Regions from separate parts of the Thalassotalea castellviae genome, predicted to be linked through region 1. Evidence: predicted binding sites of a transcription regulator. Region 1 holds the regulator's gene; each other region holds the start of a gene.
The links. Region 1 encodes FNR, which switches genes on or off when oxygen is low (the NO sensors DNR and NnrR bind a similar motif). Its sites were predicted from a motif close to TTGATCTAGATCAA; they were not measured.
Positions count from the first base shown of each region.

Region 2: a site for FNR is predicted at 1,387-1,400, ahead of RM573_RS04825 (bacteriohemerythrin). Genes of this name have one in related genera too.
Region 3: a site for FNR is predicted at 5,602-5,615, ahead of clpB (ATP-dependent chaperone ClpB). Genes of this name have one in related genera too.

Region 1 is NZ_JAVRIF010000013.1:38,733-50,790, reverse strand. It holds gene recC (exodeoxyribonuclease V subunit gamma) at 1-2,474, opposite strand, end outside; gene RM573_RS16975 (DUF4870 domain-containing protein) at 2,599-2,925, opposite strand; gene RM573_RS16970 (transglutaminase TgpA family protein) at 3,246-5,318, opposite strand; gene RM573_RS16965 (DUF58 domain-containing protein) at 5,375-6,364, opposite strand; gene RM573_RS16960 (AAA family ATPase) at 6,397-7,320, opposite strand; gene RM573_RS16955 (M14 family metallopeptidase) at 7,568-8,617, shown strand; gene RM573_RS16950 (sulfite exporter TauE/SafE family protein) at 8,690-9,355, shown strand; gene fnr (fumarate/nitrate reduction transcriptional regulator Fnr) at 9,400-10,119, shown strand; gene uspE (universal stress protein UspE) at 10,309-11,238, shown strand; gene RM573_RS16935 (PEP-CTERM sorting domain-containing protein) at 11,584-12,058, opposite strand, start outside.
Region 2 is NZ_JAVRIF010000002.1:245,427-252,346, forward strand. It holds gene RM573_RS17470 (DUF6868 family protein) at 1-48, shown strand, start outside; gene RM573_RS04820 (GNAT family N-acetyltransferase) at 176-640, shown strand; gene RM573_RS04825 (bacteriohemerythrin) at 704-1,270, opposite strand; gene RM573_RS04830 (cytochrome D1 domain-containing protein) at 1,579-3,207, shown strand; partial or broken gene RM573_RS04835 (NapC/NirT family cytochrome c) at 3,295-3,843, shown strand; gene RM573_RS04840 (ethylbenzene dehydrogenase-related protein) at 3,907-5,082, shown strand; gene RM573_RS04845 (hypothetical protein) at 5,404-5,568, shown strand; gene RM573_RS04850 (TonB-dependent receptor) at 6,175-6,920, shown strand, end outside.
Region 3 is NZ_JAVRIF010000007.1:46,582-53,501, reverse strand. It holds gene tsf (translation elongation factor Ts) at 197-1,033, opposite strand; gene rpsB (30S ribosomal protein S2) at 1,182-1,910, opposite strand; gene RM573_RS12710 (hypothetical protein) at 2,258-2,866, shown strand; gene clpB (ATP-dependent chaperone ClpB) at 2,926-5,496, opposite strand; gene pgeF (peptidoglycan editing factor PgeF) at 5,651-6,469, opposite strand; gene rluD (23S rRNA pseudouridine(1911/1915/1917) synthase RluD) at 6,450-6,920, opposite strand, start outside.

The sequences.
Region 1 (12,058 bases):
ACAGCCAAACTGTCTTCTTTATCAGACACATCTTTTATCAGCAAACTATCTGATGTCGCTTGCTTATTTAACTGTCGCAGGGGTGATAACGTTAACCACTTTTCATCAAATCCTGCGTATTTACCGAGATAGTTTTTTTCACTATAAGGCTGCATGGCTAATTGACGGAGATTGTCTGTATTATCGGTTAATAATGACCAGCCGAAAGCATGTTCAAGATAATCCATTAATTCTTTTAGCACGAGCGAAGGTTGTTTCGGGTTGTTATTTTTAATGCTACGACCTTGATAACTAAGATATAACGCTTGTCTTGCCGATATAATAGCTTCAAGAAATAAATAACGATCATCGCCCCGTCGGGAACGGTCACCAACTCGGCTTGAAGAGAGTGACATAAGGTCAAAGCCCAATGGTGGTCTTTGACGAGGGTATTCACCATCATTTAGCCCTAAAATAGCTACAACTTTAAAAGGGATACTTCTCATGGGTAACATTGAGCAGAACGTCACCTGCCCAACCATAAACTGTCGGCCTGGCTCTGGTTGGCTAAAATGAGCATCTAAAAATTCTCGTAAAATCGTTAATTCAATTTTTTGATCAAAATTAGCGTGTTGACAATATTCAACAAATAATTCAATTGCGGAAAAAATAGTATTAAAGTTATCGTCTTGGTTGGTTTCAAAAATCTGTTCAATGAAAGTGAGTAAAAATTGATGCCAATCTTGTGGGGTTCTAGGAGTATTTAACGTATGTGTAAAGTATTGTAATTGTTCAATAATGAGCATTAATTTACCCAATGCTATTGCATCACTTCCTTCAACGTCTGCTAAAACCAATTGATTTTCATAGATCGTGTCTTGATCTGAAAAAGCAAAACCAGTTAATAAACGCCGTAAACCATATTGCCAAGTAAATTGTTCCCCGATAGATTCAACACCTAAAATACTCTGCTTATGTGCAACGTTTAATCCCCAATGGATACAAGCATGTTCAATCCATAAACTATATTTTTCAATTTCTTCAACTTGTATACCAAACTTAGTTTGCATAGCCGGTAGTCTTAACCAAGCAAGTATTTGACTTACTTGAAAACGACTGTCAGGTAACGTTAACAGCTCTGAAAAGGCAGCTACCAGTGGCTCAGAATCTTTTGCCGTTCGATCTGAAATAGAACATGGCAATGGTGGAATATCATTGTCTAATTCTTGCCATCCCCTAGCAAACACGGCATTGACATATGGCGCGTATGTTTCTACTTGCGGACACATAACTAATACGTCTTTTGGGGTTAACTCATCGTCCTCATTAAATTGATGTAATAACCAATCATGTAACCCTTGCACTTCACGTAAGGCACTATGGGCACTGGTGATGACTATAGAATCATCTTGTAAATGAGTAGGAGATGACCGTCTATCAAAAAGTGTTAAAATATCGTCTTGAATATGGGCAAGTACCGATGGTGGTGTTGAATTTCGTTGTTGAGCTGTTTTTTCAAACGCATCAATATTTACTGTAGAATATTGTTGTAATAGCACAAGAAATTCACGGCCTTGTTGACCAAGGTTCGCTAATAATGGATTACCAACTGAGTCATTATTTAATTGATGGTCAGCGGTCCATCGTTCACTATTTTTTATGGCTTGTTTTTCACTTAAAATATCCCCCCAATAATCGACACAAGGATTCAAATGAAAAAAATGAACCTCTGTCACATCGCTTAAAGCATTAATAAAAGATAACCACATAGGAGCCATGGCGTTAATGCCAAATAAACAAATACGCTTTGGAATTAAATGAGCATGATTTGCTAAGTTATCTTGAGCTTTTTCTAGTAAGTTAAGTGGGTTGTAATCTTGCTCTGCGACCAAAAATTGCCATAATTTAGCTTGCCATTTTTCTAATGTGTGAAAATTATCTTTAAAACAAGATTCATTTAATTCGGCCAAAACTGATTGAGAAAATTTACCTGCTTGCCAAGCATCAATCCAATCAGGTCGAAACACAAGGTATTGCTCAAATAAATCGGCGAGTTGACAGGCTAATTGATAACGCTTTAAATTTTCTTGCTTAGTAAAATTTTTATTTAAATGATGTGACGAAGCTTGATCATGCTTTAACCAATAACCCGTTACGGCTGAAAATTCTTCATCTTCAAGTACAATATTTTCGCCTAAAAGTACATAGATACGCCATGACATAGCTTCTCGAGAAAATGGTGACTGTTCAACCCCATCGCCTTTATCGACAAGGGCTCTCACCAATCCCCATAAGAATTGTGCTGGTAACGCGTAATCAATATTAAAGCTGATCCCTCGCTTATTAGCTAAAGACATATTGAGCCAGTGTTGCATGCCCGCATTTTGGACAATAAAGACTTCTTTGGAGAAAACAGGTAAAGGAGAAATTTGTTGAATTTTTTCAACAAGCGCTAATAAATTTTCCATTTTATTGGCGGGATAAAGGTAGATCAACAGACAACCTAATTATCAAATAAGTATTAAATGAATTTAATCATATTGAGGCACAGATCACTAGTAGAATTGGCGTTAAACTCAAACTTTCAAATAACAGTAGTCGTTAAGAAAGTAGTTGGATTTATTGAATAAAATCAAAATGAGTTTGATAAAACTTGCCCACAATAGGTAGATACCTGCGCTGACCGTTAATCGCATGAAATAAACCTAAAAACCAGGCCATTATGACACCAAGACAAAGCAACCAACCAATTAATGGGATAAAAGCCAACATAGCGCCTGTAAGAATTAAACCAAGCGATTGTCGAAGGTGAAAACGCGCAAAAGAGGATTTATGATCGCCATATAAACATAACGCGATTAACCATCCGATGACGGTCAGATAAGAAAGAACAGAGACGATTTTCACCATGTCATATTGTAAACGACTATCAGAATGAGAAAACATAAACTCAACCTTCATTAATTCCATTAACTATAAATCTAGCTGCGATCAGATATCTAAGCAAGACCACAAATGTGATGGTTTTGTGAAAAGTAAGTGAGGTTATTTATAAGGTATTTATTTTAAAGAAGAATATCCTATTAATATTTATTTGTTATAAAAACAATAAATTACCAACAATTCAATCTATAAAATTGATTGAAAATTAAAATCTGAAGTAGAAACAGGTTGTTTAGCACAATGGTCATGTTTTCCATTTACAATGACATTTTGGACATTATTAATAACACCATTTATCAAATATATTGAGTTTAACCTTTTAACTATTTTCTTTTATTTTTAATCATGGATGAGTGAATGCGTTTATTGAATCGCTGAAATTGTGTTTTCATTTGTGTGATTAATCTTGCTTGTTTCTCAGGAGAATTTCTTTGATATGCAATTGACTGAAAGCTTGACATAAGTTGTTGATAATCTTTTGCAAGATGAACGTCAAAATCAGCAATTTGTTTAACAAAGTTATTTTCTATTTGTTCATGACCTTTCTTTAATCCAATATGAGTTAATTTTTTGTGAATTTGTTGATAATAGTAAATCCAACGTGGTGCCCGTGTGTTGACTCTACCCCACCACTGCCTGAGCCAAAAAGTTATAGCAACCATGAATAATGTAGCTGTTATAACCAAGACAGTAGCAAGGTCAAAATTTTCACCAAACCAACGAGTGAATAACTGACTTTGTTTTTCTTGCGTAAAGTTTATAACCAGTTTGGTCCATAGGTAATCAAGCGCTTCAAATTGTAGTAATAATTGACTCAACCAAAAACCTGAAAAGTAGTTATAAACGTCAAAATTATTTGATAATGATTGTTTTTCTAAAAGAAGTTGCTGTGAAAACCCTTGTTCTACACGACTTGGCTCAACCGAAGCCGTAGGATCTACCCTAACCCAACCTTCGTTTTCTAACCAAACCTCACTCCACGCATGCGCATCCCTTTGTAAAACACTAAAATAATTACCTTGGCTATTATATTGGCCGCCTAAATACCCCAATACCATTCTTGATGGAATGCCGGCGGCTCGCATCAGAAAGGTAAAACTACTGGCATAATGTTCACAAAAACCTGCTTTTGTATCGAAATAAAACTCATCCAAACTATTATTGGTTAATATTGGCGGGTTAAGTGTATAGCGATAATTTTCTTGTCGAAATGTCGTTAACACCTGTTCTATTAGCTGTTTGTTATCAGCGTATTTACTTTTAAGCTGCTTGCCAAACCCAACGAGTAATGGATTCGTATCTGGATTAATCGCTAAATATTTATTGTGAATTTCTTCGGTCGATAATAATGCTGGCGGATTACCAATCAAACTCGTCACTGAGTATGATAAAGGCTGGGCAATTTTTTCACGGCTTAAAATTGTACGATCTTTCAATTGGAAGACGACTTTGTTCTGTTTAACGTCTTCTAATTTTGCTACATCTAACGCATACAACCAACGTTGGAAACTAGGCTCAGCTATCACTTGATAGGATAATTGAGGTGTACTTATATCGATATTTTGAACCGACTGTTCAGGTTCAATCAGATCTTGTTTACTTTTTTTACTCCTTCGCCACGTCGTACCGTCAAATTGATCTAAGACAATGGCCCGCCAATACATTTGTCGATAACTTGGCGTGGTCTCGGTAAATTCTACTCGAAATGCTAATTCATTTGATAAAGCTAAACGAGAAATATCACCTATGGTGACTTCGTCACTTAAGCCGGTTTTGGCAGAATTGGCCAGCGGAACATGCCATAAAGGAGAGAGCTTTGGCATAAATATAAATAATACGATGGCAAGAGGTAAACTTTGCAATAACAATTTTGCTGTTTGCTTGATGTGAGTAGTTAAATGATTATCTTTAGAAAAATAATTCAATAACCATGCTAGGTTTAATATTAGTAAACAAAATATTACCACGGTAAAGTAAATTGATTGTGTAAATATAAACGCCGTCGCTAGTATAAAAAGGCCTTGGACAACGAGCTGATAAAAATCCTTTCGGTAGCGTAGTTCAAATGGTTTAAGTAAATAAGCCAAACACAATAAATGGACCATTCCTAATAAAAGCCCTAAATGTTTAGCAGAGATAACTAATAAAAGACAGCCAACAATTGAGACTAAAATTTTTACCCAATTTGCAGGTTTTGCCATATATTGCAAAGATATAGCAAGTTGCCAGAGCAAACATAATAAACTCAATGAAATAAACCATAAAGCCAGCTCGGTCATTAATGCCGATAAATTAAGTAGTTGAATAAAAATCAATTGCAACTTCAGGGCATTAGATAAAGTAATTTCAGCATGGTTGCTAGCTTTAGCTTTTTTATTGCTTCGAAAAGAAAACATGCTAAGCATCCTTTTGATCAAACATACTTTTTATCATTTTAAAGTCGTAAAATATATTAAGCATGATAGATTGCCAGCGCTTTTAAACATTGATTAACATGCGCTTGTCCACTACCCGCTTCAATAAATGCTTCTTGACTTTGACCAGGTAACGATAAACCGAATTCAACCCCACTTTGATGATATTGAAGCACTAAATAGCACAGATTACTGAGTTTATTTTCTACTGTTGAACTTGGCATATCATTAAAATCTAAAATCAAAGCATGACTATGAGGATCACTATGTTGCTTGGTATGCCAAATATTCCTTTTGGCCACTTGTTTCCAAGCAACTTGACTTAAAGGCTCTCCGCGTTGATAACGCTTTAAATCATAAAAGTCGTCACCTTTTGTTAATACACTACTTTCAACCGCTAAATTATCTTCAAGCGGAGCGCTGATATTGTTGTTAGAATAGGATTGGCACTCAAGCGCTTTGGGAAAGCAGATCACGCTAATATCAAACTTTAATTTTGTCCAACATTTGAATAGACCTAAAGGATATTCACTAACAATAATTAAACGACCAAGGTGTTTTTCCCCTCGAGTTTTATATTTTACAGGGATGGTTACGTTTTTTTTATCTTTGATTGAAGCCACTGAGATAGGTTTTTGTTCTGAAAAGGAGAAAGTAAAAGATTGTTTATATTGCTGAGCTGAAATATTAATAGGAATGATAATTTTTTCATCAACAAACCCAAAATAAATACCATTACCGTCCACCTGTAAACCCGCCATATTAAAAAAACTATAAAACATGGTTGTGATAAATAAACTCGTAAATAAATAACTCAAAAGAATGATGAGGTTATTTTGATAATTGGTTCCTAAAATAAAAAGCAAAACGATAAAAAAGATGAAAGCAAGACCAAATCGGCTAGGCAAAATAAAGATATTTCTTTGTGCAAGCTTATGATTAGGCTGACTTGGCATACGTTGATTCAACCAAGTATCAAACTTTTTAGTGAAAAATTGTTTAATTAATCGACTTAACTTACGTAACATAGCTTATGAGCATCCATGATGAGTTAAACGTTTTAATCACTGAAAAATGATGCGCTATCAACTGTACTCAGTATTTGTGTTGAGAATGATTCGTGACCGGTCATTTGACGCCCAACCATTCTATGTTCACAGACGGCACTAAACACTGATTTAATATCGTCAGGAAGGACATGATCTCGATTATCAATAAATGCCCAAGCCTTCGCTGCAGCGATCAGCGCTTTGCCTGCTCTAGGTGATAACGGATTTACGGCTAATTGGCCACTGCGAGAATGTTCAAATAACGCAATAACATAATCGATAACCGGATCTGAAACATAAAGATTACTGATTTGTTTTTGTATTGTTTGTAATTTTTCTAGGGAAATAATCGAATGTATTTCCTCATAATTTAACGAAATATTGGCAGATTTTAATATTTGTTGTTCCGCCTTTTTATCTGGGAAGCCTAATGAAATTCTCATCATAAAACGATCTAGTTGAGATTCTGGCAAGGGATAAGTTCCTGCATGAAATAATGGGTTTTGTGTTGCAATGACAAAAAAAGGTCTGGGTAAAGAATGCGTGCAGCCATCAAGACTAACACTATTTTCTTCCATCGCTTCTAATAACGCACTTTGTGTCTTAGGGCTGGCTCGATTGATTTCATCGGCTAAAACGACTTGGTTAAAAATAGGCCCTTTGTGCAAGGTAAACGTATGTTTTTCTGTATCGAAAATTGACACGCCTATAACATCAGCAGGCAACAAATCGCTGGTAAATTGAACTCGTTGATAATTTAACCCTACTGAAGACGCTAATACATGGGCTAAAGTCGTTTTTCCCATACCGGGTAAATCTTCAATCAATAAATGCCCTTTTGCTAGTAAACAGGCTAGTGCTAATTTGACTTGTTCAGGTTTACCGATCACAAATCGTTCAATCTGTGATAACGCTTGAATGACGAGTTCTTGCATGAATATCCTTTTACTAAAATGGTTTAATAAAAATTTATTGACCTTAATCAACAAGTTCCACCTTTGAGTATGACATGCTATCTGCTCGTTAACAAAGCAGATAATAGAAACTTAAATAGTGCCTGTTATTTCTACATAATAATGAATTGTTTTTACACGTCAAAGTGTCCGTTGATAACTATAATATTAACTTTTAATCAATAAAAACAATCCGTTAATGATATTACTTAGTGATAATAAAAAACATATGAATATAGATTTTTATGACATTGAATATTTAAATAACCCAGAGCCAATTACGCTTAAAGCTGACTTTAAACAGTTTTTATTATCATTAGATGTACCAACCGTGATTGATGTAGCCGGTAAACATGTTGATAAATGTCGTGTTATTGTCACTTTATTACATGGTAATGAACCATCAGGATTAATTGCCATTCACCGTTGGTTGACTTCCTTAGGGGAATTACCGACACCGCAAACGAATATTAGGTTTATTATTTGTTCAGTAGAGGCCGCGAATGCCAGCCCGTTACTAAGTCAACGTTTTTTACCGCATGGAATTGATCTAAATCGCTGTTTTGGTATTTCACGAAATGATGGTTACTATGCTCGAGCTCGACTCATTGAAGAAGCCATTAGAGAAGTAACCCCTGAATTCGTCGTTGACTTACATAACTGTTCGGGTTCAAGTCCTGCTTTTGCTGTATCGCCGACGTTATCAATGAAAGAAATCGCGTTAACTTCATTTTTTTGCGATGCGGTAATTTTATCAGGCTTACAAATAGGCGCATTAACTGAACAAGCTTTTAGTTGTCCAACCATAACAATTGAGTGTGGAGGCAGTAATGACGAACAAGCGCATGAAGTCGCTTTTGAAGGAATACAAAACATCGCTGAATGTCCGCCAAACGTTAATTACCCACAAAAAAAATCCGTTGAGATAATTTGTAAACCCTTACGGTTAACGTTAAAAAACAATGTAGAACTAACCTATAGCCATCACTATGAAGGTGAATGTGGTGTGACGTTATTAGATAATATTGAGCAATTTAATTATGGTGGCGCTCATCAAGGTCAAATGCTAGGTTGGTTAGATTCAAAAGGGTTAAAAAATTTGCAATTATTAAATGAAGATCAAGAAAACGTTATCGACGAATTTTTCACTTTACGAGACAATCAATTAGTCTGTGCAACTCATTTGAGAATATTTAAAGCAACAACAAACAAGTTTATCGCCAAAAATGATTGTTTATTTTATGTCGTTAAACATTCTTTAGGAACCTTTGAAACGTGATAAATAGTTTTTACCTGTGATGAATAATGTTAACCTCCAGCCAAGATTGTCAGTGAAAGATATTGTCTTTGTATGGAATTAGATTTTCTATCAGCCTTCGTCATCGGTTTATTAGGTGGTGGTCATTGTATTGCGATGTGTGGAGGCATTACCACCATGCTTACGTCTGCATTACCGCAACAAATAAACAAAACCCCCTTTATATTAAGCTATAACGTAGGGCGAATATTTTCGTATTCTTTGATAGGTGCTATCGCAGGTTTAACCGGCTCACTCGCAATTAAACACTTAGGATTTCCTATTGTCACTTTAAAAATTATTGCCGGTATTTTTTTAATCTTGCTCGGATTATACATTGGTCAATGGTTATTATGGATATCAAAAGTTGAAGTAATTGGTAAACACCTTTGGCAACACTTATCGCCTTTAAGTAAAAAGATAATTCCGATAAAGAGTGTAAAGAAATCTTTCCTTTTAGGTACCTTATGGGGTTGGTTACCATGTGGTTTAGTTTATTCAACATTAACCTGGTCTTTAGCCAGCGGCAACGCAATAAAAGGAGGTTTGATCATGATGTTTTTTGGGCTTGGTACTTTACCTGCGTTATTGACGGTTTCATTTGGTTTTACTTTTATAAAGCTATTAATGCAAAATAATTATTTTAGAAAAACTATGGCGTTATTACTAATAAGTTATGGTATCTTGACGCTAAAATTTGCATATACACAAATGTTCTAATACCATACTCGAAGTGGATAATTAACTTAGATGTTAAGGAAAATATGTACAAGAATCAAAGCGCATCACAACAACATATTCATTGCCAAAATTGTAGCATCAGTGAACTTTGTCTACCGTATTCTCTTGATGAAAAAGAGTTAGAAACCCTTGATGAAATCATTGACCGGAAACGCCCTATCCATAAAGGTGAGCAGCTTTTTCAAGATGGTCAAACTATGCAGTCCTTATACGCTATACGCTCTGGCACTTTCAAAACGTTTACGGTAAACGAAAGTGGTGAAGAACAAATTACCGGCTTCCATTTAGCAGGAGATTTATTAGGGTTTGATGCCATAGCAGAGTCTGAACATCCGAGCTTTGCAAAAGCATTAGAAACTTCAATGGTTTGTGAAATCCCCTATAATACCTTAGATAATTTATCTAATCATATGCCAAAGCTTAAAAAGCAAATCCTTCGTATGATGAGCTCTGAAATTAAAAATGATCAAGAAATGTTAACTTTATTGAACCGTAAGAATGCTGAGCAGCGTCTTGCTACATTTTTATGTGCCTTAAGCGCCCGTTATCACGCTAGGGGATTATCAGCCACTGAGTTCAGGTTGACGATGACTCGCAGTGATATTGGCAATTATATCGGCTTAACGGTTGAAACAATTAGTCGCTTATTGAATCGATTCAATAAAAATGACTTAATTAAAGTTGATGGCAAGCTTATTACGATTTTAGACAGCGATAAGCTTGAAGATTGTGCTGCGCTATAGCAGCAGATCACTCTCCCACATACTTTTCCTTGCGTAAATATTTCTCAAACATCTGTAAAGTATTTGCTTGCTTAACTTTTCCTTCAATACGACCAATTTATTGATTTAAAACAATCTTCAACTATGTGTTATATAAGAATATAACTATACTGATAGTAAATCATTAACATGAGTTATTCTGGAGCGAATATGGAAAAGTATCATCAAATATTAGCAATCATAGATCCAACCACTGAAGATCAAAAAGCCTTAAAAAGAGCGATTGAATTAGCCAAACAAACTCAGGCCACCATCACAGCTTTCCTTTCGATATATGATTTTTCTTATGAGATGACTACCATGCTGTCAAACGATGAGCGTGAAGCTATGCGCAACTCGTTAATTAATGATCGTATTCAATGGTTGAATGAGTTAATTAACGTTTTACCACACGATAATATTGCAATAGATACTAAAGTAATTTGGCACAATAGACCTTTTGAACCCATTATTGAAGAAGTATTAAATAATGGCTATGACATAGTCATTAAAGGGACACATCAGCACGATAAATTAAAATCAGTCATATTCACGCCAACTGATTGGCATATCTTAAGAAAATGTCCCTGTCCTGTTTTATTAGTGAAAGATCATTTATGGCCGATGAATGGCAATATTGTCGCGGCACTCAATGTAGGCAGTGCTGAAGCAGAGCATCAATCTTTAAATGTAAAAATAACAGAAGAAGCGATCAATCTATCAAAATTGATCAAGGCAAATGTTCATTTGGTCAACTCTTTCCCTGGCACTCCCGTTAATATCGCAATTGAGATCCCTGAATTTAATGCAAACGAATACAACGAATCCATGTTAAGTCATCATATAGAAGCGATGGATGAGCATGCTCAACAGTTTGCAATCAGTAAAGAGCACACCCATGTGGAAGAAGGTTTACCAGAAGATATCATTGTCAGGCTGGCAGACGAATTAGATGCAGAATTAGTGATCTTAGGTACTATTGGCCGAACAGGATTATCCGCTGCCCTGATCGGGAATACTGCTGAACATTTAATTGATAATTTAAACTGTGATGTTTTAGCCTTAAAACCGGATGGATATGTTTCACCACTTGCCAATTAACGCTTATGTTAAAGACCATTTTATCAATGTATTAAATAATAAGTTTAATACGCAAACAAGGTAACACATTGCTTGTTTTATTTACTAGGGCCGTTTTGCTGAAATAGCAAAGCGGCTTATTTTTTCAGTAAAAATATTTATTTTTATTTTTATATTTATCAAGAAAATTAATTAACAAAAGTGATGAAAGAACTTTAACAGACTAATGTTGATTGATTCTGATGGAGACAATTTAAAATAACAGCCCAAAACGGCTCAACATCAACGTTAGATATGGTGTTGTTTGTCTTTAAAAATAAAAACACTGATCTAATTGATCAGTGTTTTACATTACCACGTAAATATTTAACCTTTTTGGTTAAATTTACGGAAAGCCAACCCTATTAAGCCCAAAGCAAAAATAGCTAGTGTTGAGGGTTCAGGAACGTCTGTTTGAGGAGAGTATGCGCCATATACAGCAGAGCCAAAATGTGCACTTCCCCCTAGAAATGTATGATTTTGATTGACGAGATCTAAAAGGTAATAACCATTAGTATAGTCATTAGCATATAAATTCCCATTGGCATCAAAAGCGATCGTTTCACTTGCTGGTGCAGACATTAAAAAAGTAGAAACTAGTGTATTAGGATCAATAACATACAATTGACCAGAGTCAACAGCAAAGATGGTACCCGCAAGAAAGGTTCCTAAAATAGTTTCTACATTGGTTGTTGCAACTGATATTCCATCGTATGAGCTATGCCCTACAAATGCTCCTAAATAAGTTGTCGCCGCATTAGAGGTATTGATACTATATAAACCAGTACTGGTAGCGCTTAAC
Region 2 (6,920 bases), on a different contig from region 1:
TTACTGATAAACTTATCACCATATATTGCATTAAAATTAATGGGTTAGTGCAAGGTTCAGCAAAAAAAGTCGACCAAAAGGGGACGCAAAACAGTTGGCAGTGTTTCGTTCCTCAACAATTTAAGCCAACTAAATTTTTCCTATTAACAAGGACGTTAGGTTACAAGGAGGTTTCGTGTTTAAAATTAAACTTGATGATTTATCAGGTAAGGAAATATTTGCCCTTATTCAGGAACACCTTGAAGATATGAAGGCAACATCCCCACCAGAAAGTAAGCATGCCTTCGATCTAGATGGATTAAAAGATTCATCTGTTAAGTTTTGGACTATCTGGGATGGTAAAGAGTTAGCCGGTTGTGGTGCGTTTAAAATATTGGATTCTGAGCACGCAGAGATAAAATCTATGCGAACTTCAAATCAATACCAGAATAAAGGTGTTGCTTCTAAATTACTGGTTCATATTATCGAACAAGCAAAGCTATTTGGTTTAAAAAAGTTAAGCTTAGAAACTGGTTCAATGGACTATTTTATTCCAGCTCATGGTTTATATAAAAAACATGGGTTTTCTTTCTGTGGTCCATTTTCTAATTATATTGCAGATCCTAATAGTAAATTTATGTCCTTGGATTTAGTTGGGTGAAGTTGTAACCTAACAAGCAATCCAGCAGGACAACGAATCCATTTTATTGATAGTCAGCAGGTATTATTTTACACCGCACTGAGTTAAGTGTTTTGTGTAGGCTTTATCAGTTCCGTTTATATGATTAATCAACCAATTGGTTAAAAACTGACTAATTTCTTCTAGCGCTTCATGACCTTTGTCAATGTAGAGATCTTCGAATTTTTCTACTTGTTCAAACATTTTTTTATGTTCTGCTTTATGCTCAACTACATCAGGATAATGATGCTTTAGCATTAACGCTTCTTCACGATCAAAATGATATTTGGTATAAGCGATTAACTCATCTAATGCTTCACGTTCAAAACTTTCACTCATGGCAAAATCGTATGCTGTGATAAATTTATTTAATAAGTCAATCAGGGTTTTATGATCTTGATCTAAACTTTCTATACCAACGCTATATTCCTCTTTCCACACAATTTTTTTTTCTTCTCTACGTGTTCTATCTAGCATAGGAATAAGCAATAACACGGCAATTAACAACCAAGAAACAGGATTGGTGATGCTCGATAAAAAACCAAGGAAAATGGCAACTATGATCAATCCAATAATAGCGGCATACAGTAAGGATTTTTGACGATTATTCATAAAATGTTTCCAAAAAAGTTGTAGAAGCGGTTTAGTAAAAATATAAAAGTACGATGTGTCTATTCTGAATAGTCTATACCGAAAGCATGCTCATTCGTTTAAAAATCCATCATTTATTGACCTCAATCAAGTTGTAAATCACTTCCGTTTAATATTTTTAAAAACTTGATCTGCATCAGGTTTTCAGATTGGTAATTCCCCGATAGTTACGTTTATTTACAGATTAAAAATATTATCAATCAAGATAATTTCAATCTGAAAATTCCTTTTAAACACTAAATTAGAAATTAAACATCTGGAGAAAACCGATGAAAACAATAAAGTATGGCCTTTCAGCGATAAGCTTAGCTATTGGTTTAGCTGCAAGTGGTATCAGTCTGTCGGTTTCAGCAACCGAGCCAACACTCTCTGAAACTGATTTTGATAAAGCAAAGCTACAGTACTTCCAACGTTGTGCAGGTTGCCACGGTACATTACGTAAAGGTGCAACCGGTAAAAACCTAGAACCCGAAAACACAATAAAGAAAGGGCAAAAACGCCTAGAAAAAATTATTGCATACGGTACTGAAGGTGGCATGAATAACTTTGATGATTTGTTCACAAAAGAAGAAATCACCAACATGGCAACCTTTATTCAAATGACACCACCTGTTCCACCAGAAATGTCCTTAGAACAAATGCGCTCACACACAAAACAGTATGTTGATCCAAAAGATTATCCAAGCAAACCTATGCACGGCTTAAATTGGGAAAATTTCTTTGTTGTCATTGAACGGGATGCCGGTAAAGCTGCGATCATCGATGGCGATACTAAAAAAATCGTCAAACACATTGATACCGGTTATGCCGTTCATGTAATTAAAGGTACTGAGCATCATAAAGTGGATCATGCAAAAGACGTTGGCCGCTTTTGGTACACCATAGGTCGTGACGGAAAAGTCAATAAAATAGACTTATGGCAAACGCCTGACAACATGTTAGTAGCTGAAACTAAAATGGCATATGACGCGCGTGATATCGCTGTGTCTGGCGACGGTAAATATGTTATCGCCGGCGGATACTGGCCGGCTCACTTTGTTATTATGGATGCGGTAACATTAAACCCACTTAAAGTAGTTTCAACCCGTGGTTACAACACCAAAGGTGAGTTTATTAACGAAGCTCGTGTTGCGGCAATTTATACTGCGCCCAATACCTCTTCTTTTATTGTTGCCGTGAAAGAAACCGGGCAAATGTTACAAGTTGATTATAACGACTTAGACAACTTAACGATCACCAGTATCGCTTCTGCCGAATTTTTACATGATGGTTTCTTTGATCCAACAGGTCGTTACTTCCAAATTGCAGCCAATGCGTCAAATGCAATGGTGGTGGTTGATACGCAAGATAGAGCACTCGAAAAAATCATTCCTGTAGATTCGCTCCCTCATCCTGGACCTGGTGCTAATTGGGTTGACGAAGAATGTGGTTCAGTTGCGGGCACAACTCATTTAGGAGTTGGTTTAGTATCTGTTTGGGGTAATGACCCTATGGGTAACCCAGATCAAGCGTGGAAACTTTGTTATGAAGTTGAAACAGATGGCGCTGGTGTGTTTATTCGTACTCACGAAAACTCTGACTATGTTTGGGCTGATCAGTTAAAACACCCTGAGCCAGAAATTCAACAATCCGTACAAGTATTCGATAAGAAAACACGTGAGATTGTTAAAACTATTCGTGTTACTGAAGAGGAAGGTAAAGCCGCGCTTCATATGGAGTTTAACAAAGGTGGCACTGAGGTTTGGGTTTCTGTTTGGAACCGCAAAGACGCTAAAAACCCTACTGGTGAAATCGTTGTCTATGATGCAAAAACCCTTAAAGAGAAAGCACGTATTAAAGGTTTAACAACACCAACAGGTAAGTTCAACGTTTATAACCGTATGAACCACAAAACCTAATCAACATTTAAACTATTGATTATGCGAGCATAATGCATTGTAAACATTATGCTCGCGCTTTTTCGCTTTATGCTAAACGAGTTAATTATGGTTAATTTAGAAAACAAACCCAGCTTTTGGTCTCGAAGACTCATTTTAGGGACAACTGTCGCCGGAGCCGTGCTCTTTTTTGTTGTCGGTATTATTTTCTGGGGTGGTTTTAACACCGCGATGGAAGCGACAAATACCACAGAATTTTGTATTGGTTGCCATGAAATGGAAGACAATGTTTATCAAGAATACCAACCCACAATTCACTACTCAAATAGAACAGGCGTAAGAGCCGGTTGTCCTGATTGTCATGTTCCAAGGCCTTGGATCCATAAAGTTGTTCGTAAAATTCAAGCATCTAAAGAAGTCTTTTCTTGGTTAACGGGCAAATTAGACACTAAAGAAAAATTTAATGAACATCGCTTTGAACTAGCACAAAGTGTATGGAAAGCTATGAAAACAACTGATTCACGTGAATGTAGAAACTGTCATAACTTTGAATCAATGAACCCAGAATTCCAAAAACCTCGCGCTCGCAAACAACATTTAAACGCCTTTGAAACTGGGCAAACTTGTATCGATTGCCACAAAGGTATTGCTCATCACAACGTTCGAGACCAGTTAACGGATGAAGCGTTAGAAGCGATTGAAGCACCTAACCCGGAATATATTCGTGAAGTACCTCAATTATATTTAGAAGGTCTAGCGCGTGTTGAGGCCAAAGAGGCAAAAGAAGCAGCAGAATTAAAAGCGGCTAAAGCCGCCGAAAAAGTAAAAATTGAAGAAAAAATAGCGCAAGCAGTGAATGCAGCATTACAAAAAGCAAAAAGCCCTGCCCCCGTAAATCTTATTGCAGATGAGTCGAACAAGCAAAGCAACCCAGACTGGCAAATTAATTGGTCAAAAGCTCAATCAACGGATATCAGTGTTTTTTATCCAGGTACTGCCTCATTAGAGTGGATACTTGGTAGAAAACATGGTGGTAAACGAGCCTTTACTAAAGGTGATAGATGCGTTGAATGTCATGGTGAAGAAATTGCTGATATCGGTGAAAACATCGTGTCGGGGAAAAGTGAAAAAGACTTAGAGCCTAACGTAATACCAGGAAAACGCGGTAGCTTTCCGGTCACAATAGAAGCAAGTCACGACAATGAAAACCTTTACTTAAGATTTAGTTGGAGTGAAACCGAACACGCGCCTGTGCCTTTTGTCGAAGGTGGAAAGATGGATCCTGACAACCCAATGAAACTTGCTTTCATGTTAGCGACTGATGATGTTGAATATGCAGATAGAGCTGGTTGTTGGGCAACTTGCCATGCAGACGCCAACTCAATGCCATATCAACAAACCCAAGAAACCTTACTAGGCTCTGATATTGCGAAACGGTTAAATTTAAACAATGGCGTCACTAAATATTTGAAAGAGTCTCGAAGCAAACTTGAACTTAAAGGTCGTGGTGGCAAAGCATTAGGCGGCTGGGATAAGCTCAAAGACGAAAATGAGATCAAAGCCGCAGAAGATTCTAATCAATACATGGATATCGTGCGCTTTAAATCCGGCAATAATGAAATAGAAGACGGTATGTTGCTAGCCGAGCGAAAAATGCATGGTGGTCAAGGTGCTCAAGTACAAGCAGCACTCAAAGGCGACACTTGGTCTGTCATGATAAAACGTAAACTAATTTCTGTTAAGCCCGGTGATATCAGTATTGAAGCAGGTAAAGTTTATAACTTTGGTTTTGCTATTCACGATGATTACTCATCGGCCCGTTACCATCATGTATCCTTTGGTTATAAACTGGCCTTAGATAATTCAACGGTAGAAATAAACGCAGTAAAGCAGTAAAGCAGTAAACAAGTTAAAAATGGAATGAAGACTTAGTATTGAGGAGTTAACCCGTTTAGTTCTTCAACAGTAGTTGTTTTATTTTTACTTAAATTAATTTTAAAAATCGCCTTCCTAGCGTTGATTTTAAGCTTCATGACCATTCATGAAGCTTTTTTTATTCAAAATCCTTACATTTTGCTAACCACTGAAACAAAACAATACTGTTAAGTCTATGAACACAAACAAAAGAATTATCATTTGCATTATATTTACAATACCCGCCATTAAAAATCAGTAGCACATTCTCGCTAATATTGATTCAGAAGCAGAAGGCGGGCCATGTCAAATTGGCAACAACATCAAGTTGTTTTACAGTATGGTAAAGTCGCAAACGCTTTTAAAAAATTAACATGCTTGCTAAATCACTTGCAACGCGTGGCGATTACCAAAGCAATGGCAATTACCTCATTAAACCGAAAAAATTTCGAAAAGTATACAAGCTAAACCGTATCCATTAAAAGGCTGTGTTTCTGTGTTTCTGTGTTTGGTCAAAATACTATGTTAGCTGACGCGTTGACAAAAATAGTCGTTTTAATGAAACCTAAACAAGCATTGGTTATTTTGCAAAAACTGACAGCCAAAGCGATAATGGTTAATCGCTTTGGTTTTAAAAGACATTTAAAGACGTGAAACACTATGGTTAAAATAAGCGCTCACATATCACAAAACTATCGGTCTTTTTTTATACTATGTTGTCATTGAGCTTTGTGAGCGGCTGCACTGTTTGGTTATTAAAAACGTTCGCCTTGCAAGAGGGAGACTTTGGAACAGAATCTCGATTTTTACAATATCCATCCCTTCAGTTTGATGGCTTAGCTGCTTTTATGATGTTAATGAATTTGGGCGCTATTTTCACTTCACAATTCTTGAAGAATTGGCTTTATCAACGCGGTAAAGTAACGGGATCCACATTAAATGCTGCTTATTATCCACATTTTATATATTCATTTTTGATAATTGGCTAAATACCCTATGTTCGCTGTCCACCACTTTTTTAAAGCTCTTCAAAAAACACTGGTCACTTTATTAGCGCTTGTATGTGTGATGCACTTGCAGGCATCTGAAATAGAAAAAATACAGGTCACACATGCTCGAACTGTGCTTTCTGTCGATGATAATTTAACAACAGATAATACTTTTTTAGAAATAAATGACTATATGGCAGGTCAGCACTCTGTAGCAGGTATTTTAAACCTTGCCCCAGGATTAAGCTTAACTGGCCAAGGGGGATTATTTCAAAGCTACAACATCAGAGGTTTTAGCCGTGCCCGTATCAAAACAGAAGTAAACGGTATTCCAATTATCACTGATCGTCGCGCAGGCAATTCTTTATCATTTTTACCCGCCGCGCTGATTGAGCACATTGACATTAAAAAAGGTCCAAGCTCTACATTATATGGCTCAGGTGCTATGGGGGGCGTCATTAGTTTATCGACATTAAATTTTAATGAATCAAGCCTAAATGTGATGTTTAAACCACAAGACGATACAGTACAAACACTCTTAAAGCTGAGCAATGAGTCCATGTCAGCAACGTTTATGCAACGAAAAGCCAACAATGCTCATGCTCCTAAAACAGCAACCGGTCAAACAAAATTAAATAGCCAACATCAACAATATCATGCCAATTTCGCCAGTCACTTTACTTGGCAAGAAATTGAAATTTCGGCATTAACCATGCTAACTCAAGGTAAAGATATAGGTAAAAGTTCAGCAGAATTCCCACACGATAAAATAACCCTTTACCCGAAAGATCAGCATTGGCTTTCAAGCCTTCAATTTAATAAAAAAGACCG
Region 3 (6,920 bases), on a different contig from region 1:
ATAGATATAAAAAAGCCGCGGTCGAAATTAACCGCGGCTATTTTAATACGTTTATCGCACTATCGAAAGTCAAAAGTGCAAAAACTCACTTTTATTATGCTTTACCTACAAAAAACGCCTACTATGTAGACGTTTTTATATTCAAGATTAGCGATCCAATACCTTTGATATTACTCGCAAATCAAGTCAGAAGAACTTAAGCTTTAGCCGCTGCAATTTGCGCTTCAACTTCAGCCGCAAAATCTTCTTCTTTTTTCTCGATACCTTCACCAACTTCTAAACGAACGAAGCTAGAAACAGTTACGCCTTTCTCTTTTAATACATCACCAACAGTACGCTTAGGTTCCATAATGAAAGCTTGACCCGTTAAAGAAACTTCACCTGTAAATTTCTTCATACGACCAGTAACCATTTTTTCAGCGATTTCAGCAGGTTTCCCTTCATTCATCGCCATTTCAATTTGGATACGCTTTTCATTAGCAACTACATCAGCAGGAACGTCATCTGGTGTTAAGAATTCTGGCTTGCTTGCAGCAACGTGCATTGCAATGTGCTTAAGAGACTCAGCATCACCTTCACCAGCAACAACAACACCAATAGTAGCACCGTGCTTATATGAAGCTAAAGTAGTACCTTCAACATAAGCTACGCGACGAACATTGATGTTTTCACCAATTTTAGTCACTAAAGCAATACGCTCTTCTTCGAACTGTGCTTGAAGCTCTTCAATAGTCGCTTTAGACGCAGCTGCAGCATCAGCAACTTTGTTAGCAAATGCTAAGAAGTTGTCATCTTTTGCTACGAAGTCAGTTTGACAGTTAACTTCTACTAAAGCGCCATCTTTAATGATGATTTGACCTTCAGCAGCGATGTTACCTGCTTTTTTAGCTGCTTTTGCTTGACCAGACTTACGCATATTTTCAATCGCAAGTTCCATATCGCCGTTAGCTTCTTGTAATGCTTTTTTACAATCCATCATGCCCGCAGCTGTGCGTTCACGAAGTTCTTTAACCATTGCAGCAGTAATTGCCATGAGTTAATTCCTCAAATCTGTTACCCCTAACCTTTCATTTAAAAGTTTAGGCATAAGTATTAAATAAGTTGCCACGAAAGCAGAAAGCGAAAACGCCTGCTTAGGTGGCAAATGCAAAATAAAACGATGTTTTAAGTATTAACTGAAATTATTCAGCTTCTACAAAACCGTCTTTTTCAGCTTGTACAACGATGTCTTTTTCACGACCTTCAATAACAGCATTTGCTGCAGAGTCAGTGTATAAAGTAATTGCACGGATCGCATCATCATTACCAGGAACGATGTAATCAACACCATCTGGGTTTGAGTTTGTATCAACTACAGATATTACAGGAATACCTAAGTTGTTAGCTTCTTTGATAGAAATGTGCTCGTGATCAGCATCAATGATAAATAAAGCATCAGGTAAACCACCCATGTTTTTAATACCACCAAGACTTTTGTCAAGCTTTTCCATTTCACGTGTACGCATTAACGCTTCTTTTTTAGTAAGCGCTTCAAAAGTACCATCAGAGCTTTGAGCTTCTAGATCTTTTAAACGTTTGATTGATTGACGAACTGTTTTCCAGTTAGTCAACATACCACCTAACCAACGGTGATTAACGTAAAATTGATCACATTTGATTGCAGCATCTTTGATTGCGTCGCTAGCAGCACGTTTAGTCCCTACGAATAAAACTTTACCTTTTTTAGATGAAACACCTGATAAAAAGGCTAAAGCATCATTAAACATTGGAACAGTTTGCTCTAAGTTAATGATATGAACTTTGTCACGAGCACCAAAAATGTAAGTTTTCATTTTTGGATTCCAGTAACGAGTTTTGTGACCGAAGTGAACACCGGCTTTTAGCATGTCGCGCATTGAAACGTTTGGCATAATATTTTCCTTTGGGGTTAAGCGTTCATACACCCAATATATTCGACCCATAGCACTGTTTTAAAACAGTAAACTTGAGCACCCCGATATATCTTCTATAGGTATATGTGAATTTATAGTACGTACCAATATATGGCACAGTTAGTCGTTCAACCTAAGTAGCCAAATAAATACTTCTTTAAAGTAAAAAATATAAATTTGTCTAACTTAAATTTAGCGGCGCACTTTATACCATAAAGCACAAGAATTAACCACAGTTTTTACTAAAAATTTCAAATATAAGGCTAGGTTTATTGTCTCAGAGAAGTTAAAATTCGCAGGTCTTTTATTTTTACAGGTTAAAAAATATGTCTAGCGAGCTTTTTTTCATTTACGATTCTCATTGTCCGTGGAGTTATGCCACTACAGCGCTTGTGAAAAATATCGCTGCAGCTTTTCCTGATATGCCCATCCATTTGATGCATTGTGCTTATTATGATGGTGAGAATAAAGTTGATTTATCTACTATAAAGGCAGTGAAAGACTTAAGTGATGTATCCTTTAGCCAAGCCTATTTAAATAGTTTAACTGAATATAAAGATTCGACTTTAGCGGCCAATTTATTAACTTGGGTTCAAAACAAATCAACTAAACATGCGTTAGATTTATTAATTTCTCTACAGCATGCGCATTTTGAAGCCGGCAACCCATTAACAGATAAAGATGAAGTGCAGCCGTTGATTGACGTGTTAAAGCTATCCCCGCCTGCGAAAGCTTTAAAAATTGAAAAGTTGACCAAAGACGCAGAGTTTACATTTCACGATATTACTGAATTACAAGAAGTCATAGGCACCAATGCAATACCAGCTTTGCTATTAGCGCATAATGACACCCTCATTTTACTTAATCACAACTTGTATCTTGATAATCCTGAAAAAATTGTTGAGGCCATTAATACTGAGCTAAAGTCAAACTAAACGATTAGCATGACTTAAGCTCAGTCATTCACTTGCTGACGCTCTTTGAGCCTAAGTACCTATTGAAACACTAATTCCCCGTTTTCAACTACCACGTTAATGGTTGTATTCGATGAAAACTCATTTGACAATATTTTATTGGCTAATGGGTTTTCAATGAGTTGCTGAATAGAACGTTTTAACGGTCTAGCGCCAAATAAGGGATCAAATCCAGCTTCAGAAATTAACGCAAGCGCCTCTTGTGAAACCTTTAACTCGAGACCTTTATCAGCAATCCGTTTAGCCAAAGATGAGATTTGAATACTTGCAATTTCTTGTATTTGCTCTGACAGTAATGGATGAAAGACCACCGATTCATCGATACGATTAATAAATTCAGGCTTAAAATTATTGCTCACTTCCATCATGACTTGAGCTTTCATCGCTTGATATTGACTATCATCGGTAAAGCTTTGAATAATTTCAGAACCGATATTAGAGGTCATAATGACGAGGGTATTTCTAAAATCAACCGTGCGGCCTTGGCCATCCGTTAATCGACCATCATCAAGTACTTGCAGTAAAATATTAAAAACATCGCTGTGTGCTTTTTCAATTTCATCTAATAAAATAACTGAATAGGGTTTACGACGAACCGCCTCGGTTAGATAGCCACCTTCTTCATAGCCAACATAACCGGGAGGTGCTCCCACTAGGCGAGCAACCGAATGTTTTTCCATAAATTCAGACATATCCACTCGAATTAAGGCGTCTTCACTATCAAACATAAAATGAGCTAACGCTTTGGTTAATTCGGTTTTACCAACCCCTGTTGGCCCTAAAAATAAAAACGAACCTATCGGCTGATTTGGATCAGAAAGACCGGCACGTGAACGTCTTATCGCATTTGAAATAGATACCACGGCTTCAGATTGGCCGATAACACGCTTGTGTAAGTCTTCCTCCATTCTCAGTAATTTATCCCGTTCACCTTCCAGCATTTTTGAAACAGGAATACCTGTAGAGCGACTTAACACATCAGCGATTTCAATATCAGTAACTTTATTTTTTAACAAACTCATTTCATGCATTTCGGCTTGAGTAGCTAAATCAAGCTGCTTTTCTAGCTCTGGGATGCGGCTATATTGCAATTCAGCCATAAGATTTAAATCACCGCTTCGACGGGCTGCATCCAGTTCTAACCGTGCATGTTCAAGATCGGTTTTAATCGCCTGCGTACCATGAATGGCGGCTTTTTCTGACGTCCAAACTTCATCTAACTCATGGTACTCTTTTTCTAAGTCAGTTAATTGCTGAGTGATCAGAGCTGAACGCTTCAATGATGAATCATCGGCGTCATCTTCTAACGATTTTTGCTCTAATTTTAACTGAATGATTTTACGATCAAGTTTGTCTAATACTTCTGGTTTAGAGTCCATCTGCAAACGAATACTTGAAGCAGACTCATCAATTAAATCAATCGCTTTATCTGGCAGTTGTCGATCACTAATATAACGATGTGACAAAGTTGCCGCAGCCACAATAGCCGGATCAGTAATTTCTACTTTATGGTGCAGCTCATAACGCTCTTTTAAACCGCGTAAAATAGCAATGGTATCTTCAACACTTGGCTCATCGACCATTACTTTTTGGAAACGGCGTTCAAGGGCGGCATCTTTTTCAATGTATTGACGATATTCGTCTAAAGTGGTGGCACCGACACAATGTAAATCACCTCGGGCTAATGCAGGTTTTAACATGTTTCCTGCATCCATGGCGCCATCGGTTTTTCCGGCCCCAACCATAGTATGTAATTCATCAATAAATAAGATGACTTGCCCTTCTTCTTTTGCAAGTTCATTGAGTACAGCTTTTAAACGCTCTTCAAACTCACCTCGGTATTTTGCCCCCGCAACCAATGCCCCCATATCGAGAGACAATACCCGTTTATTTTTTAAACCTTCCGGTACTTCATGATCAACAATACGTTGCGCCAGCCCTTCGGCAATTGCCGTTTTACCGACACCGGGTTGACCAATTAAAACGGGATTGTTTTTTGTCCGGCGTTGCAAAACTTGAATAGTGCGGCGAATTTCATCGTCTCGGCCAATCACAGGATCTAATTTACCCTGCTCTGCCCGATCGGTTAAATCAACCGTGAATTTATCAAGTGCTTGTCGAACATCTTCAGCATTTTGATCGTCAACCTTTTGACCTCCACGGACATGTTCTATCGCATCTTTAATTCGTTGTTCAGTTGCGCCAAGTGTTTTTAAAATTTGACCTAACTTGCCTTTATCTTCAAGAGCAGCGAGTAAAAACATCTCTGAAGAGATATACTTATCACCTGACTTTTGCGCATATTTATCACATAAATTCAGTAAGTTCCCCATGGCAGAAGACAATTGCACTTCGCCACCTGCACCAGAAACTTGGGCTAAATCATTAATCACTTTTTCAACTTGGCTTCTTAATGAAAAAACATCAACACCCGCACTTTTTAATAACGGGAGTGTACTGCCATTGTTTTGATTTAATAACGCCAACATTAAATGTACAGGCTCAATAAATTGATGGTCTTTACCTAATGCAATGGATTGTGCATCTGAAATTGCCACTTGAAAAGATTGAGTAAAACGGTCTAAACGCATAAAAATTCCTTACAGCCATATCACTGGACTTACGATTAATCTTAATTAAAATTTATGGGCGATTAATAATAATTCAAGCACTTTAAGAAGTTTTAAATTGCCATTTTGATTTAAATCAAGTTATCTCGACAATATATTACAAGGGAGTGTTGCATTATTTTATACAAATAATTGAAGCCATTCTGCCCGTCTTTTGCTCTCTTCGGTAAGAGTAATAACGGTCATTTTCAGCATAAGTGCAATGGGAATTAACCGAAAAATGATTCACTCCTAACTCAGTTAATTGTAATCGAGCTAGCTTTTGTAGATCAGCGAGCCACTTATTGGCTTGCTGGTTTTGTCGATGTTCAATAAATGCAGAAGAAAAATTAGCATTTACTTGTTCAAATTGCTGCTTAACGTCGACACCTACTTCGAAGTTTTCTTGGCGAATACAAGGGCCTAACCAAGCAACAACCTCATTGTTATCGCTATACATATTACCTAACGTTTCCTTGATTATTTCACCGGCTAATGAACGCCAACCAGCATGTATGGCGGCAATTTCCGTGCCTTGCTTGTTTGCTAATAAAATGGGTAGACAATCCGCTGTCATAATCGCTAACGCTAATTTCGGCGTACGAGTGATAACCGCATCGGCTTGAATAGGCGTATTGACATTTTTAACGGTAACTACATGATTACCATGTACTTGTTCTAACCATTGTATCGCGGTGTTTTGCGGTAAATAGTTGAGTAATTCCTGTCTGTTTTCTAATACCTTTTGGGCATCATCAGCAACATGTAAACCTAAATTAAAGTGTTCAAAAGACTTTGGACTAGCAATTTTTACACATGAAGATGAAAATGAATGTTGTTCTATAAAGGGATGTAAACGTGTAGTTTGAAATGCCTGAATGTGATCAACATGCATTTCAACTGTATCAAAAGCGATATTATTTTTAGGGTTTAGATTAAAAATCTGGCGTTTCATTCAACTTAGAATCTTCACGAAGAATATTAGTTAATGCCACCATATCTTGCGGAATTTCAGCATGCCAAGTCATTTGTTCGCCAGTAATAGGGTGAAACAACGATAACATAGCGGCATGTAAAGCTTGGCGTTTAAATCCTTTCAATACTTCTCTTAATTCAACAGTCGCATTTTTAGGAGGACGAGGACGACCCCCATATACCGGATCTCCAACCAAAGGATGAGTGATATGCGCCATATGAACACGAATTTGGTGAGTACGTCCAGTTTCTAGACGTAAACGTAAACGGGTATGTAAACGAAATTTCTCCATAACACGATAGTGTGTTACGGAAGGACGTCCTGAAATAGTCACCGCCATATGAGTGCGTTTAGTTGAATGTCGCCCAATAGGTTCATCAACAATGCCTCCGGCGGTCATAATACCACTAGCAATAGCTTCATACTCACG